Regions from separate parts of the Thermosinus carboxydivorans Nor1 genome, predicted to be linked through region 1. Evidence: riboswitches for the same ligand, from Rfam matches in the RefSeq annotation. Region 1 holds a riboswitch; the other holds the start of a gene.
What was found. A riboswitch is a leader RNA that binds a small molecule or an ion and turns the genes downstream of it on or off. The one in region 1 is predicted to bind cyclic di-AMP.
Positions count from the first base shown of each region.

Region 2: it holds a riboswitch for cyclic di-AMP, as region 1 does, so the genes downstream of both, TCARDRAFT_RS06240 (C40 family peptidase) here and TCARDRAFT_RS00235 (DUF2294 domain-containing protein) in region 1, are expected to answer to the same signal.

Region 1 is NZ_AAWL01000001.1:52,164-59,586, forward strand. It holds gene TCARDRAFT_RS00220 (IS1182 family transposase) at 1-632, opposite strand, end outside; gene TCARDRAFT_RS00225 (FAD-binding oxidoreductase) at 770-2,170, opposite strand; gene TCARDRAFT_RS00230 (APC family permease) at 2,326-4,167, opposite strand; gene TCARDRAFT_RS00235 (DUF2294 domain-containing protein) at 4,353-4,745, opposite strand; cyclic di-AMP (ydaO/yuaA leader) riboswitch at 4,790-4,929, opposite strand; gene TCARDRAFT_RS00240 (MFS transporter) at 5,417-6,760, shown strand; tRNA gene TCARDRAFT_RS00245 (tRNA-Ala) at 6,824-6,899, shown strand.
Region 2 is NZ_AAWL01000006.1:92,969-100,391, forward strand. It holds gene TCARDRAFT_RS06215 (HD domain-containing protein) at 1-53, opposite strand, end outside; gene TCARDRAFT_RS06220 (Na/Pi cotransporter family protein) at 188-1,114, shown strand; gene TCARDRAFT_RS06225 (metal ABC transporter permease) at 1,082-1,924, opposite strand; gene TCARDRAFT_RS06230 (metal ABC transporter ATP-binding protein) at 1,929-2,654, opposite strand; gene TCARDRAFT_RS06235 (Fur family transcriptional regulator) at 2,666-3,091, opposite strand; gene TCARDRAFT_RS06240 (C40 family peptidase) at 3,291-3,950, opposite strand; cyclic di-AMP (ydaO/yuaA leader) riboswitch at 3,953-4,076, opposite strand; gene mqnE (aminofutalosine synthase MqnE) at 4,216-5,313, shown strand; gene aroH (chorismate mutase) at 5,340-5,702, opposite strand; gene spoIVB (SpoIVB peptidase) at 5,997-7,370, opposite strand.

The sequences.
Region 1 (7,423 bases):
GGGATAGCCTGTGTGACATCGTTCCGATTGGCAGGAGTGACTTTGACGGCTATAGGTAATTCGCTTTTGGTGTCAACTGCCAGGTGTAGTTTATAGCCAAACCATACATGTTGATTACCATGGGTATCTAGCTTAGCACCCCAGGTAGCACTGTCGCCATTGCTATTTAGCTCCTTTTTAGGAACAGGTTTTTCATAAGAGTCGATGGCGCTGGCATCGATTGCAACAACTTCACCAGATATGACCTTGTCTTGAATGGCGGTATCTACCAAAGCAGAGAATAGCACTTGTAGGCTATCTGTCTCAGCTATCTTTTGAAAGAAACGACTAAATGTAGCTAATGATGGTACAGGCTGCTCTAGTGAAAAGCCGCATTCGTAGCGAAAAACCAAGTCAGTTTTTAAGCGCTCGACCAGTAATGTGACGGTAGGAATGGAACATAACCTCATTGCAAGAAAGGCTTTTATTAATGCGGCTGAACTATATCCTTTAGGGCCGCGGATAGATTTTATTGGTAAAGTCTTTAACAAGGGGTGAAGATCAATACTTTCAAAAACCATCGCCAGACGAGTTTTGGGTTGATATTGCATAAGAGTATCGAAGGAAAATAAGGGTTTTTGCCGAATATACATAGTGACTTCAACCTCCATTTGCTGGATTTGGATTGTTTTGTCACTTGATAAATTCGGCAATTCTGGGGGTGAAGTCCTTTTTATTGTCTTCAGAACCCTTGATTTATCTGGGCTGCAAAATATGAAAATCTCTCAATTTAAATGTCAATAACTTTGCCGGGATTGAGGATGAGGTTGGGGTCGAGCGCTTGCTTAATCGCTTTCATCATCTTGATTTCTACCGGGCTAGCAAACCTTTCAAGCAATTTGACCCGCTTGTAGCCGATGCCGTGTTCACCGGACAGTTTACCGCCTAAGCTGTAAACCAGCGTATACAGTTCTTCCTGGACGGCCGGCAGAACGCGGTTCCATTCTTCATCGCTCATCTTATCTTTGAGGATATTGACGTGGATATTGCCGTCAGCAGCATGGCCGGCGCAGTGCATGGTTACGCCATGTTTGCGGCCGATGGCGGCGATTTGCTCAACAGCTTTGGGGATTTCGCTCATGGGAACGACAATGTCTTCCATGGAGAAAACTAGGCTGCGGGCGCGGTCGGCCTCGGCGAACGCCTTGCGCGCTTTCCAGATTTTCGCCGGGTCGGCGACCAGCACGGCCATAGCGCCGTTTTCGCTGCACAGTTCGTCAATGGTGGCCGCTTGTTCTTCAAGTTGTTCTTCATTTTCGCCTTCCAGCTTAATGATAATATAATAGCCATTATCGCTGTGGGGCTGTTTTTCCCGCAAAAATTCCTCGCAGCACTTGATGGTTTCGTTGTCCATGAACTCAACGCAGGTGGGCGTGATACCGGCGGCCATGATTTTTGGTACGACCCCGATTGCGGTCGTAAGATCAGGGAATACGGCCAGCAGGTCAATCTGTTCCTTGGGAAGCGGCATCAGCTTCAGATATATCTTGGTAATGACGCCCAGGGTGCCTTCTGAGCCAATAATCAGGTTGACGAGACTATAGCCGGTGGAATCTTTCATGCATTTGCCGCCCAGGGTGACAATTTCCCCCTCGGGAGTGACAATCTCCAGACCGTATATCTGGCGGCGGGTGGTACCGTATTTGACCGCCTTATTGCCGCCCGCATTGGTGGCAACATTGCCGCCGATGAAGGAACTGTCGCCGCTGCACGGATCGCCGGCATAGAGATAACCGGCGGCGTTGGCCGCTTTTTGCACCGCCTCGGTGGTTACGCCTGGTTCAACGACCATAAACATATTAATGGTATCAATTTCCAAAATTTTATTCATCCGCTCCAACGACAGGACGATGCCGCCTTTGAATGGCACGGCGGCACTGGCCAGGCCGGTGCCGGCGCCCCGTGGGACAACGGGTATGCGTTCGCGGTTGGCAAGTTTAATAATTTCGGCGATTTCCGCCGCATTGGCCGGCAGGACCACTGCTTCCGGCATTTTCACATATTTGGGGTCGGTTACTTCGTCGTGGGAATAGGGCTCCATCTTCTCGGGGGTGGTCCACACATATTTCTCCCCGACGATCTTTTTCAGCTCTGCAATTACAGCCTCGTTCACCGGATTGTAAGAGGCCATGTTTTTTCCCTCCCTCACTCGGGTATAACCAGCAAGTTATACTACTTGCTAAATTCAGTATAATCTGGCAGGTAAAATTTGTCTATAAAAATTTTTTATAAAATATATCAAAATGGGTCTTATAAGCCAATGCTTTTAGCTATTGGTTGCCGATTTTATTTTTGTAGGTGATAAGGAATAGTAGCGACAATTACGTTTTCTTTTAAGATAAGCAGCGTCCGCAAAACCCAGCCCGTTTGGTTATGGAGCAATCTGTGCCACCACTTTTTTGTTTCGAATTCCGGGATCAGGACGGTTATAAAATCAGACGGCGCCTTGGTTCTTTCAAGCTGTTCAATATAATCCAGCAATGGCTTAATTACCAACCGGTAAGGAGAGTAAATAATAACCAAGCGGATATCGGGATTCCATTTCTCCCATTTTTCTTTAAATTTACGACCTGTTTCGTCATCGGTAGCAATGTGCACTGCCAGGATATCGGGACTAAGCGTTTTGGCGTACTGGAGTGATTGGGCTACCACGCGGGTAATACTGGCTACTGGTACGATGATCAAGTTCTTAGCTTGGGGGTGCTGCAAGCTGGCAGGATTGGTATATTCAGGCGGCAGCTGGAGCTGTTCTGACATATCGTTGTAGTGGTGACGGACTTTTTTAAAAATATAAATCATTGTCGGAATGAAAATAAGCACCAGCCAGGCGCCATAAAAGAATTTGGTAATAGCGATGACCAACACAACGGTACCAGTGACGATGGCCCCTACTCCATTTAAAATTGCTCGCCTGGTCCAGCCTTTGCTTTTCTCGCGGCGCCAGTAAACAACCATACCGACTTGAGCGATGGTAAACGAAAGAAAGACGCCAATGGCATACAAAGAAATTAGATGTTCGGTGTTGCCGTGGAAAATAGTGATTAGCAGGCCGGCTATGACGCTGAGAAGAATTATTCCGTTGGAAAAGCTGAGCCGTTCGCCTCTGGCGCCAAGATAACGGGGCATATAGCCATCCTTTGCTAAAATGGAGAGTAAGGGCGGCAGGCCGTTATAAGCCGTGTTGGCGGCCAGATATAGTACCAGCATGGTGGTAAATTGAACATAGTAATACGCCCAATTGCGACCGAAGGTTAACTCGGCCACCTGCGAGAGTGCCGTAACATCAGGCACCGGCATGATGTGATAATGCATAATCAAAAAGGAAATTCCGGCGAACATGACGGCAAGGATCGCCGACATCCAATAAGTTGTGATTGTTGCATTGCGGATTTCCGGTTTTTTAAACATGGGTACGCCGTTGGAAATGGCTTCGATCCCGGTCATAGAACTGCAGCCAGAGGCAAAGGCTCGCAGGATCAGAAAGGCTACTGCCCAGTCCCATTGCTTAGCGGCAGATGCGGGCGGGATGAGTGGCGCTGGCTGCGTAAACGCCTGATAAACACCTGCCGCAATAAGCCCTAACATTCCCAGAATAAAAGCATACGTAGGAAAGACAAAAACATTGGATGATTCGCGTACGCCGCGCAGATTGATTAACATCAATATACCAAATAACACGGCTAAATCAATTGTTAAGGCATGGGGGACTAACTGGGGAAAGGCAGATACGATTGCTTCTGTACCCGAGGAAATACTTACTGCTACAGTAAGGGAATAGTCGGCAAATAGAGCCGCTGCTGCCGTTAAGGCCGGCAACTCACCAAGGTTAGTAATGGCTACGGAGTAGGAGCCGCCACCGCCGGGGTTAGCTTTGGCTACCTGTACATAGGAAACAGTTACAATAGCCAGTAAGACAAGGATAGCAAAGGCGACCGGCCCGATATAGCCATACGCTAATACCCCCGGAACCGCAAGCATCAGCATAATCTGTTCTGGACCATAACCAACCGAAGAGAGGGCATCAGATGAAAAAATTGCCAGAGCTTTCCATTTGGGAAGCTTTTCGTGACTAAGCTCTTGATTATGCAGCGGTCTGCCAATTAGCAAACGCCTGATTTCACGCATCATAAAACTATCAACAACCTCCATTATACCTATTGTTGTTAACACAGTATTCCCGAAGTTATTCAATAAAAAGCAAACCGGTGCGTAAGCAACCAGACCTTTGCGGCCAATATAAGCCGCCCGGCTGTTACTCGCGCACCGGCCTACAAATCGCCTAAGCTGTGCAGCTTCTGCGTTTTGTCCGCCAGCTATGTGTCCACTTTGGTTTTTTCTTCATCACGGAGTTGTTTTTCTAAATTTGTGTCAAGAATATATATTTCCACCCGCTCGCCCGTTTTCGTGCTAATGTCGCTGTGGCTGCTGACCACCCGGCACCCGGTGAGGCGGGCTACCAGGTTTTCAGCGTCTTCGCTAAATGTCTCGCGCAGAATCTGCCGCATTTGTTTAACTATTTGCCGCCCTTTTTCGGTTTTGACAAGATGGGTTTCCTCGATCGTCAGAACGCCTTTTAGGCGGATTAAGACCATATCATCAATAATATAAGTCTTGGCTTCCGTAGGTCCGCGGCCAATGAGGCTGCGCTGAAACTTAATAAAGGCATCGTTAATTTCGGCTTCCAACAGAGTTTTTTTAATAGCCATAACAACTGTTTCCTCCATAAAAAGAAAAGACCATATATGGCCTTTCGACCTCTTTGCTTTAGCCTACGAAGTTAGCTGTCGGGTTAGGATGGCAAGAGAGGTAAACATCCTTTCTGCTTGTGGCAGAATTCACCCCAAAAAGGTGGGTCCTCCGCTTCCATACGGAATTCGGCTTTGCTTTGTTTTACAGAGTAAATTATAGCTTATCTGTTACAGAAAGAAAGTTTCATTTTAGCAGGAAAAACTGGCTTTTTATAGCCTTGGCCGGCTAATAATACAACGGGATGGTTATGGCGCTGCATTAAAACAGTTTGCGCAAAATTTGAAGCCGCGGCAAAAACCAGGTGTGAAAACATTGTCTCCCATTTTCCGAAATAATGATTTTATGAACAGTCGGCATAAAAGCTAGTAGAACAATCTAGCCAGTACTTTACGCCGTACTTGGTTGCCATAAGGGCAGGGTTGACAGCGGGCGGGGCGGCGTGGCATAATAAACACAAAATCAATATTATTGGTACCTTTAAATCAGTCCTGTGAGGCTGACAAGGTAGGCGGCGTAACTAAGATTGCAGCTTGTTGGCGCTTTTGCATACTAAAAAGGCTTCTTGTCAGTGCGACTGACAGGAAGCCTTTTTCGCTTGCCTCGGTACCAAAAACGAGGAGGAGAAGGTATGGAAACCCACGTCAAGGTTATCGAGCAACAACCCCCCCGTTTCTTGCCCCAAAGCTTAACCCAGGCCAGCGCGGCGGATGGCGGCAGCCGCTACCGCTGGAAAGTACTGCTTGCTTCCGTATTAGGCTACGCAATGGATGGTTTGGATATGCTTATCCTGTCCTTTGTCATGACAGCGATCATCGGTGCTTTCGGCCTGACCCTCGCCGAGGGCGGGTTGGTGGCCACGGTGACCCTGATCGGCGCGGTGCTTGGCGGTTATGGCTTTGGCATTTTGGCTGACTATATCGGGCGCGTGCGTGTCTTTTCCCTCACCATTCTGGTTTTCTCGGTTTTCACCGGCCTAACGGCCTTTGCCGACAGCTTCCTGGAACTCAACATTTACCGCTTTCTGGCCGGTTTGGGCTTGGGCGGCGAGTTTGGCATCGGCATGACCCTTGTCACCGAGACGTGGCCGAAAGAAAAGCGGGCGCGGGCGACCGGGGCAGTGGCTGTCGGCTGGCAGCTCGGCGTGGTGGCTGCCGCTTTGGTCAGCGCCTATGTACTACCGGCCTTTGGCTGGCGGGCCGTTTTCCTGGTCGGCGCGGTGCCGGCCCTGTTCGCTGCCTGGGCACGCTATGGTCTGGCTGAACCGCTCATCTGGCTGGCAACACAGGCAAAGAAAAAGGCCCTTCAGGCCAAAATTGCGGCCAAGTTACCCTTGACTGCCGAGGAACAGGCGTTTTACAACAAGACCACCAAGTTCCCACTGCTGCATCTGTTTGCCGATCGCCGTACGGCAACGACCACGCTGGCTCTTACGGTGATGACCAGTGTGCAGAACACGGGTTACTACGGCATCATGGTCTGGCTGCCCACGGTATTGATGAAGCAGCATGGGCTGACGCTGAACAAAACGAGCATGTGGATGGTGGCCACCGTTCTAGGGATGATTTTGGGGATTGCCGTCTTCGGCTATATTGCCGATAAAATCGGCCGCCGCCCAACTTATATGGCCTTCCAACTGGCTTCCGCGGCCGCGGTGTGGGTGTATGCCAATTTGTCCGACCCACTGCACCTTTTAATTGGCGGCGCTATTCTCGGCTTCTTCTGCAATGGCATGATGGCCGGCTACGGCGCATTGTTGTCGGAAAACTATACCACGGAAGCCCGTTCCACCGCAGAAAACTTCATTTTTAATACCGGCCGGGCCGTGGGCGGTTTCGCTCCTCTCGTTATCGGCATCTTGGCCGCTCAATACAGTCTTTCTGGCGCACTGGCGCTGTTGGCCTTCATCTACGTCGCCGCCGCCGTCAACGTCTACTTCTTGCTGCCGGAAACCAAAGGCAAAGAATTAAATTAGTATAAGAACCTTGCAGGCAGGCGGGAAATATAATATAATATGTGTCGTGAAATCAATTGGTGTGGGGACGTAGCTCAGTTGGGAGAGCGCATGGTTCGCATTCATGAGGTCGTGGGTTCGAATCCCATCGTCTCCACCAGGAAAATCAAGGCTTTGCGGATGTCGCAAGGCCTTTTATTATGTAAAGTTGGTGATAGTTAGTGACAATCTTTTAAAAACGGGTGCCAATAAAACCTAATATTAATAGATAAAAGACTAAAGCAGGCTGGTCATGCCTGCTTTTTATTTTTGGCCTGTTCGATTGTCTGTTGGAGGATGGCCTCCATTTTGTCCCCATTTGTTACCGAGTTTAAGCCGAGTTTCATTATGTTTGACTGTTGTATTGAACCGCCGCCTATGACTCAAGTTAGAAGTGGCGGCCAAATTATTGTGCACCAAAGAGGCATATTATTGAAGAATACGTTATCTAACGTTGAACGAGAGATGTTTGTAGCCGAATTTCATGATTATAACTTTATAATGTTGATCTGGCTTACAGAATAGAAACACGGGAAGAAGTTACTCATGTTCTTGTAACATGGGTAATTTTTTTATTTTTTTACTCATATTTTATTGAGATAGAACGTTACCTGGTATATAATGGGAATAGAGAGAGGTGAAGCT
Region 2 (7,423 bases), on a different contig from region 1:
CCGGTAACGTGTTCTCGTAAAATCTGCCAAGTTTTCGCTCGGGAATACTGCATAACAGCCCTCCTGTTTTAACCTATTTTGGTAAGCATTACCGCTTATATGCAAAATTATACCATTATTTAAAAAGGTTTACTAGCATTGGATGCTGCCATACCTCATAGAGTTACTGCAAAGGAGGGTGCAACATATGTATATTCTTATCGTGATGTTTGCCGGTGTGGGAATGCTGGTCGGCGGCATCTTTCTAATGCGCTTTGGCTTAAAGCGCCTGCTGTGGCGACGTTTTCAGCGCCTTCTTCAATCCATGACGGTAACGGCCTGGCGGGGTCTATTGGTGGGAACGGCAGCAGCAGCGCTTATGCAGAGCAGCACCGCTGTTTCCCTTGTCACTATCGGCCTGGTTAGCGCCGAATACCTCACTTTTTATCAGGGCTTAGGCATTATCCTGGGTGCCAATATCGGGACTTGTTCAACCGTACAGCTCCTAACCATCTCCTTACCGGACCACTACTTTCTTCCCTTGCTAGTTTTGTCGCTTATCATGGCAGTTTTTTCCCAAAAACTGCGCTATGTCAGCCTGGCTGTTGCCGGATTGGCCAGCATGTTCATTGGTCTCAGCCTTATCTCCGATTTAATTGGCCAGCTTCCCCAAATAGAGACAATCATTGATTACCTTACCAAGGAGCGGTCCAACCCTTTGTACGGTATTATGGGCGGAATCATTCTCACCTTTCTCTTCCAGTCGAGCAGCGCCGCCACCGGGGCGCTAATGGTACTCGCCGCCGATGGCATCATTGATTTAACAACCGCCGCCTATGTCGTTTACGGCAATAATATTGGCTCCTGTCTTTCATCTGTAATCGTCGGCAGTGCCGCCCCGCTCGCGGCGAAGCGAGTAGCTGCCGCCCATATCATATTAAATGTTGCAGGCGCACTGATTTTTTTACCCCTAACGGAGCTGCTGACAAGCGTCGCCGCCTGGATTACGGCTGACTTCGGCGCACAGGTAGCCATGGTCCATACTCTTTTCAACATTATTTCGTCACTGGCAGTACTGCCGTTTATCCGTCAATTCTCCCGCTTAATCGCCGCTCTGGTACCTGGACGCGGCTAAACTACCAAAAACTAAAAAATCTCTTCGCCAAAACAAAATTAGCAGATAAAGCCCGATAGTCGTTATAACAATCGTGCCGCCCGGCGCAATATCAAGATAGAAAGCAAAAACAAGGCCGCCGATGACGGACAGAATGGAAAAAACGATCGCCCAGGCCAAGGTCGCTTTGAAACCGCGGCGAAGAAGGTGCGCCGCAGCAACGGGAACAACCATGAGAGCACTTACCAGTAAAATCCCCACGACCGTCATGCCGATGACGACGACCAGCGCGGTCAACACGCTGAACAGCATATTAATCGCGCCGGTATTGACGCCGGACACAATCGCTACCTCTTCGTCCAGCGCCAACAGCATCAACTTGTCAAAATACCGGTAAATTACCGCCACGACGACGGCGCCGCAAAAGGCTATAAGCATAAGATCTATGGTCGTAACAGTCATGATACTGCCAAAAAGAAAACTAAGCAGCCCGGCGCCGCTCATACGCGTCATGGTACTGAAAATGATGGCCAAAGCAATGCCGGCATAGAAAAAGATGGCCAAAACCATATCAGCGAACTGACTGTGCCACCGTCTGACAAACTCAATGCCCACGGCGCCAGCAACAGTAAGCAGTGCGGCGGCGACAACAGGGTTACACCCTATGAGATATCCGCCCGTCACGCCAGCAAAGGCGATGTGACCCAGCCCATCGCCAATAAGCGACTGCCGGCGGATAACAACAAACATACCAATCAGCGGGCAGACAATGGCGGTAATGAGACCCGCGGCAAGTGCTCGCTGCATAAAGTCGTATTGGAGAAATTCCATCTTTTCACCTCCCGGTTTCATACCAAAAGTGGCGTACTGGCATGTGGCTATCGCGAAACTCACGGCCACTGCCCAAAAAACATAATCCCCGATTGATGCAGGCCACCCGCGAAGCCCAGCAGGTGGCTTTTTCAATGTCGTGGGAAACCATGACAACCGTAATCCCCAAGTTGCGATTCAACGTTCCCAACAGTTCGTATATTTTGGCGCTGGCATCAGCATCAATGCCGCTAGTCGGCTCGTCTAACAAAAGGAGCCTGGGGTTGCCGGCCAAAGCTCGCGCCACCATCACTCGCTGCAGCTGCCCGCCGCTGAGTTCACCGATACGCCTTGAGCGCAGGTCAGCCATATCAACAAGTTCCAACATATGTTCTACAATATGGGTGGCTAACTGCTTGCTGGGCCTGGTAACGCCGCCTGTGACCAAACCCAATGCCACTACTTCCTCCACTGTTGCCGGAAAACCGGCCGAGTTCTTTCCGTAGGTCTGCGGTACATAACCAATTAGTCCCTGCCTTTGCGCTTCCCTTACCGACTGTCCGTCGATGCGAACTTCGCCGCCCTGTGGCCTAGCGATTCCCGCCATTATTTTTAGCAACGTACTTTTACCAGCCCCGTTGGGACCGACAACGACGAGAAAATCACCGCTGGCTACCACTAAAGATATATTGTTAAGCACGGGATGATCATCGTAGGCAAAGCATACGCCATCAAGCTGCACCATGCACATTTATTGCCCTCCTAACCCTGCCGGCACTGCGCGCAAAGACCGAACAACTCAATATTGTGCCGGACAAGTTCATACCCATGCTGGCGAAGCATAATTAAAAATTCAGGATCAATAGGACAAAATTCCAAGCAAGCCGCTTCACCGCACTTTATGCAAGTAATATGGTGATGATGCCGGGATGAGGAAGCTACCTCATACCGAGTTCCGTTCTTACCCAGCCCGACAATAGGAATTAACAGCCCCATTTCAACCAAAATATTCAGGTTACGGTAAATTGTATCGAGACCAACGTCTGGATACTGATGACGGACTTCACGCCATATTTCCGCCGCTGTCAAGTTCTTCGCCGTTTGGAGTATCCGCTCTAAAATTGCCCGCCGCTGCGGTGTAATGCGATACCCCTTTTCCTTAAGCTGCTGCACCAGGTCATTTAACATGATAATTCACTCCGCTTCTAATCAAAATATATACGATTCATCACAAATAGGAACTTTCTTACTAAAAGCATAAAAAAAAATTTGCCCAGTCTTTTCTTTATTCTTCTACCATTAAACACAGGCTATGCAAACATTCTGTCATACAGCAATTTTTGCTCAAATAGAGGAAAAATAAAAGGAGGCGCCTGGCCTCCAAATCTTATAACACCCGACGCGCTCCTACATAACGCGGCCCCCAGTAACTGCTATCCATGCGATCGATGACCACACCACGGCTGGACGTAGCGCTGATAAAATTGCCATCTCCCAAGTAAATACCGCTGTGCGAAGGACCAGGAGCATAAGTGGAAAAGAAAACCATGTCGCCAGGCTGTAATCTTGAATAAGATACAGGTTGACCCACTTCAAACTGCGCGTCAGCCGTTCTCGGCAAGTATACGCCCGCCCGGGCATACACAAACCGGGTAAAGCCGGAACAGTCGAACCCATCAGGAGTCGTACCGCCAAAAACATAGGGAACGCCGATATAACGCATGGCCGTCTGAATGACCCGCCGGGCAGCGCTACTATCACGGCTAACCGGCATGTCCCGTCCCATGAGAGCGCGGTAGGTCTGGGCCCCGACAACGCCATCCGCTTCCAAGCCCCGGTCTTTTTGGAAGGCGATTACGGCGCTTTTGGTCGCCTGGCCGAAGTCGCCGTCAACCTCCAGCCGATAGCCAAGCTCTCTAAGCCGGGCCTGAATAGCGGCTATTTCCGGGCCTTGATCCCCTTCTTCATAGACTCCTGAGGCGTGGGCGAAGGTTGCTGTCATAAACAGCAGCAAAAAAAGAACCATCGTCCGAAACACTTTACCCAAGACAATTCTCCTCTCTAAGCCGACGAGGTTAGCTGACGGGTTAGGGTTGAAGGCACCCCACTCCTAAAGAGTTTCACCCCAGTAATGGTTCCCCCGCTCCTGAGCTGGATTAGGCTTTATATAGCTCACCTGAATTATTCGCTATTTTTGTACATAATCCTTCTAAATGGTTTTTCTTGAAAAAATTTCCGGTTTCTCATTTTTTACTATATCTACAGGAAAACCACGATTCATCAGCGAATTGCTAAGTGAAAGGAGTGTCGCCATGCTTTCCGACGCATTTCGTTATCAGATCGAAACAAAAATCACAGAAGGTCTTCGTTTGTCCCGTGATGAAGGACTTGCACTCCTCCACTCACATGATTTGGCCTGGCTAGGCTATCTTGCCAACAAAGTTCGTCAACGGGTCAGCGGCGATTATGTATATTTTAATGTTAACCGGCATATTAACCTGACAAATGTCTGCACTGCCCGTTGTAAATTTTGCGCTTTCGGCTGTGACAACTCCAGTCCGCAAGCCTACAGCATGACCAAAGAACATGTCCTCCGTATCGCCCGCCAAGCGGCTGAGGACCCTGATTTGCGCGAACTACACATCGTTAGCGGTTTACACCCCGACTGGCCTTTTGAATATTATGTCGATATTATCGCCACCGTTAAAGAAGCCTTGCCCCATCTACATCTTAAAGCATTCACTGCTGTTGAAATTCACTATTTTGCCAAGATATCCGGCAAATCGGTGGAAGAAGTGCTGAAAACCCTGAAGAAGGCTGGCCTTGGATCTATGCCGGGCGGCGGAGCGGAAATCTTTAGCCCCCGGGTGCGGAGCCTTCTTTGTCCAAATAAGGCCAGCGGTGAAGACTGGCTCGCTATCATGCGCACGGCCCATCGTCTCGGTATCCGGACAAATGCCAGCATGCTCTACGGCCATATCGAAACACCAGAGGAACGCATTGACCACCTTTTGGCGCTTCGCGACCTGCAGGATGAGACCGGGGGCTTCCAAACGTTTATCGGTCTGGCCTTTCATCCGAAAAATACCGCATTAGAAAGCCAGGTCACGCGGGTTCCAGCCTGGGAAGACCTGAAAATGATAGCGCTTGCCCGTCTCATGCTCGATAACTTTAAACACATCAAAGCTTATTGGGTTATGCTTACCTTGCCGATTGCCCAGTTGGCGCTGGCCTTTGGCGCCAATGATTTGGATGGAACGGTAAACGAGGAAAAAATCACACATGCGGCCGGCGGTAAGTCTGAGCAGTCGCTAAGCATCGAACGGCTGGTCAATGTCATCCGTCAAGCCGGGCGCATTCCTGTTGAGCGGGATTCACTGTATAATATTGTTAAAATTTACAGACAATAAAAAACAGCCTTTTTCTAGGCTGAATTTTATTGCCTGTTGATATCTTGCCGCAGTACCGCCGCGCCGTGTAGATACACATGCCTGATCTTCCCCTGAGGAAGGTCGGTATTCCACAGTATGAGTACCCGGATGCACCTAGCCAAACCTGTAGGATTATCAATTTCCTGGGTGCCGAATAGCGGCACTTCCGTCCAACCCAAAATCCGGGCCCCTGCGGCAGGATACATGCTATTTAAATCGGGTGTAGAACTAAAAATTACCGCTCCGATATCGGCCGTATCGATTCCATTCTCCCGGACAAGAACTGTTAATAGTTCGCGAACTCGCTCCTGTATATTTTCCGGCGTATTCGCATCTACTGTTGTCGCTCCCCGGACTCCGCGCAGCAACGTAATCGCTCCTTTCCGCCTGATTTTTTTATATTTCATCTATTCGTTGTCTTGTTCGCTTTTCCTTTCGTCATTGAGTTTATTACACCGGCAAGAACCGCAATAGTGACATTTCCACCAACCGCATTCAGGACATACTTCATTTTTGTCCGTCAATTCAATGTAACGGCCTTCCTGACGGTCTTTCCAGCAGAAAGTGCTGCCGCAGCCTTTAAGCAAACAAATAAATTTTTAAAATTCATGTCCTTCCCCCCCATGATATAGTTATGAGGAGAAACAATCTTAAATGCAAAATTACCCCAAGGATAATAACGCCCAGCCAGGCGCACCAAATAAGCCTGAAAAACTGAATAGTTTTCTGACTGTTTGCCTCTCTTTTTTCGGCAACAGACCACTTTCCATCAGCATCCAGTCGACAAAGCAGCCATAGCCCCGCGTTGGGTCGTGGATAAAGACATGCGTTACCGCACCGACGATTTTGCCATTTTGTATAATAGGGCTGCCGCTCATGCCTTGGACAATGCCACCCGTCTTTTCAAGCAATCGACTGTCGGTCACTTTAATTACCAACCCTTTGCCTTCCGGTACCTCCTGAAGATTTACTTTTTGGATTTCAATGCTGAACCGCTCAATGGTCTGCCCGTCAATCACGGTGAGCATTTCGGCCGGGCCTGTCTGCACTTGGCTCATCGACGCCACGGCGATAGCTTCATGAAATAAGTTGTTTTCAATCAACGTTTCCAGTTTGCCGTAAATGCCAAAGGGCGTGTTTTTACGGATGTCACCCAGCATTTGCCCTTCTTCAATAAAAACGCCGATTTTTTCCCCGGGCTGGCCCCGTTTACCATGCTGGATACCCGACACTGTTGCCAGAACAATTTTGCCTTGTTCACAATCAATGGGTTGGTTCGTATCTGAATCGGTGATAATATGACCCAAGGCGCCATATGTTCGGGATACAGGTTCGTAAAAAGTTAATGTACCCACACCTGCTGCGCTATCGCGGACAAAAAGGCCGATACGATATCTTTTGGTGTCGCTGCATAAAACTGGTGTCACCGTGACTTGCGCGCGGGAATCGCCCCGTTTTATTAAAATATCTACCGGACTTTTCTCTTTGCCGGCCTCATTGATGATTTCCGCTACCTGCGCATCGTTATTAACCGGGGTACCGTTAATGCTTAAAATGACGTCCCCAACAGCGATACCGGCGTCTTTGGCGGGAGTGTAATATTGGCCGTCTTGGCTGAGAACCGGCGAATTGCCAACTACTATCACTCCCTGAGAGTGAAGGACGACCCCGATGGAATGACCTCCCGGCACTAGTTTAAGCGGCGGCGTCACGTCTACTTGCACTGTCCGCACGGGAATAAGGCCGAGCAACCTAAACTCGACAACTGCTTTACCCAGTTTTACCGGCTGCAGCGATACCGGCCGGGAAAGGGCATATAGCGGTGTATCGGAATGAAGGCGAATGCTTGGGTCAAAATCGGAATTGACTGTTACCGTCAGCGGAAAATTGACGGTAAACAACGCCGTTTCCCCTTCTATTATACGCATATGGGGAGGAAGACTATAAATATGGCGGAACTGCGGCGTTAAGCAAAAGGCAACAATGCTGATTGCAATTATAATTCCGGTCACAAAGCGCCAGTTGATGCCTCTCATACCCTTGCCATCACTCCTTGCTTTAAATTCCCAGGTGCGGACGATCGTTGTGC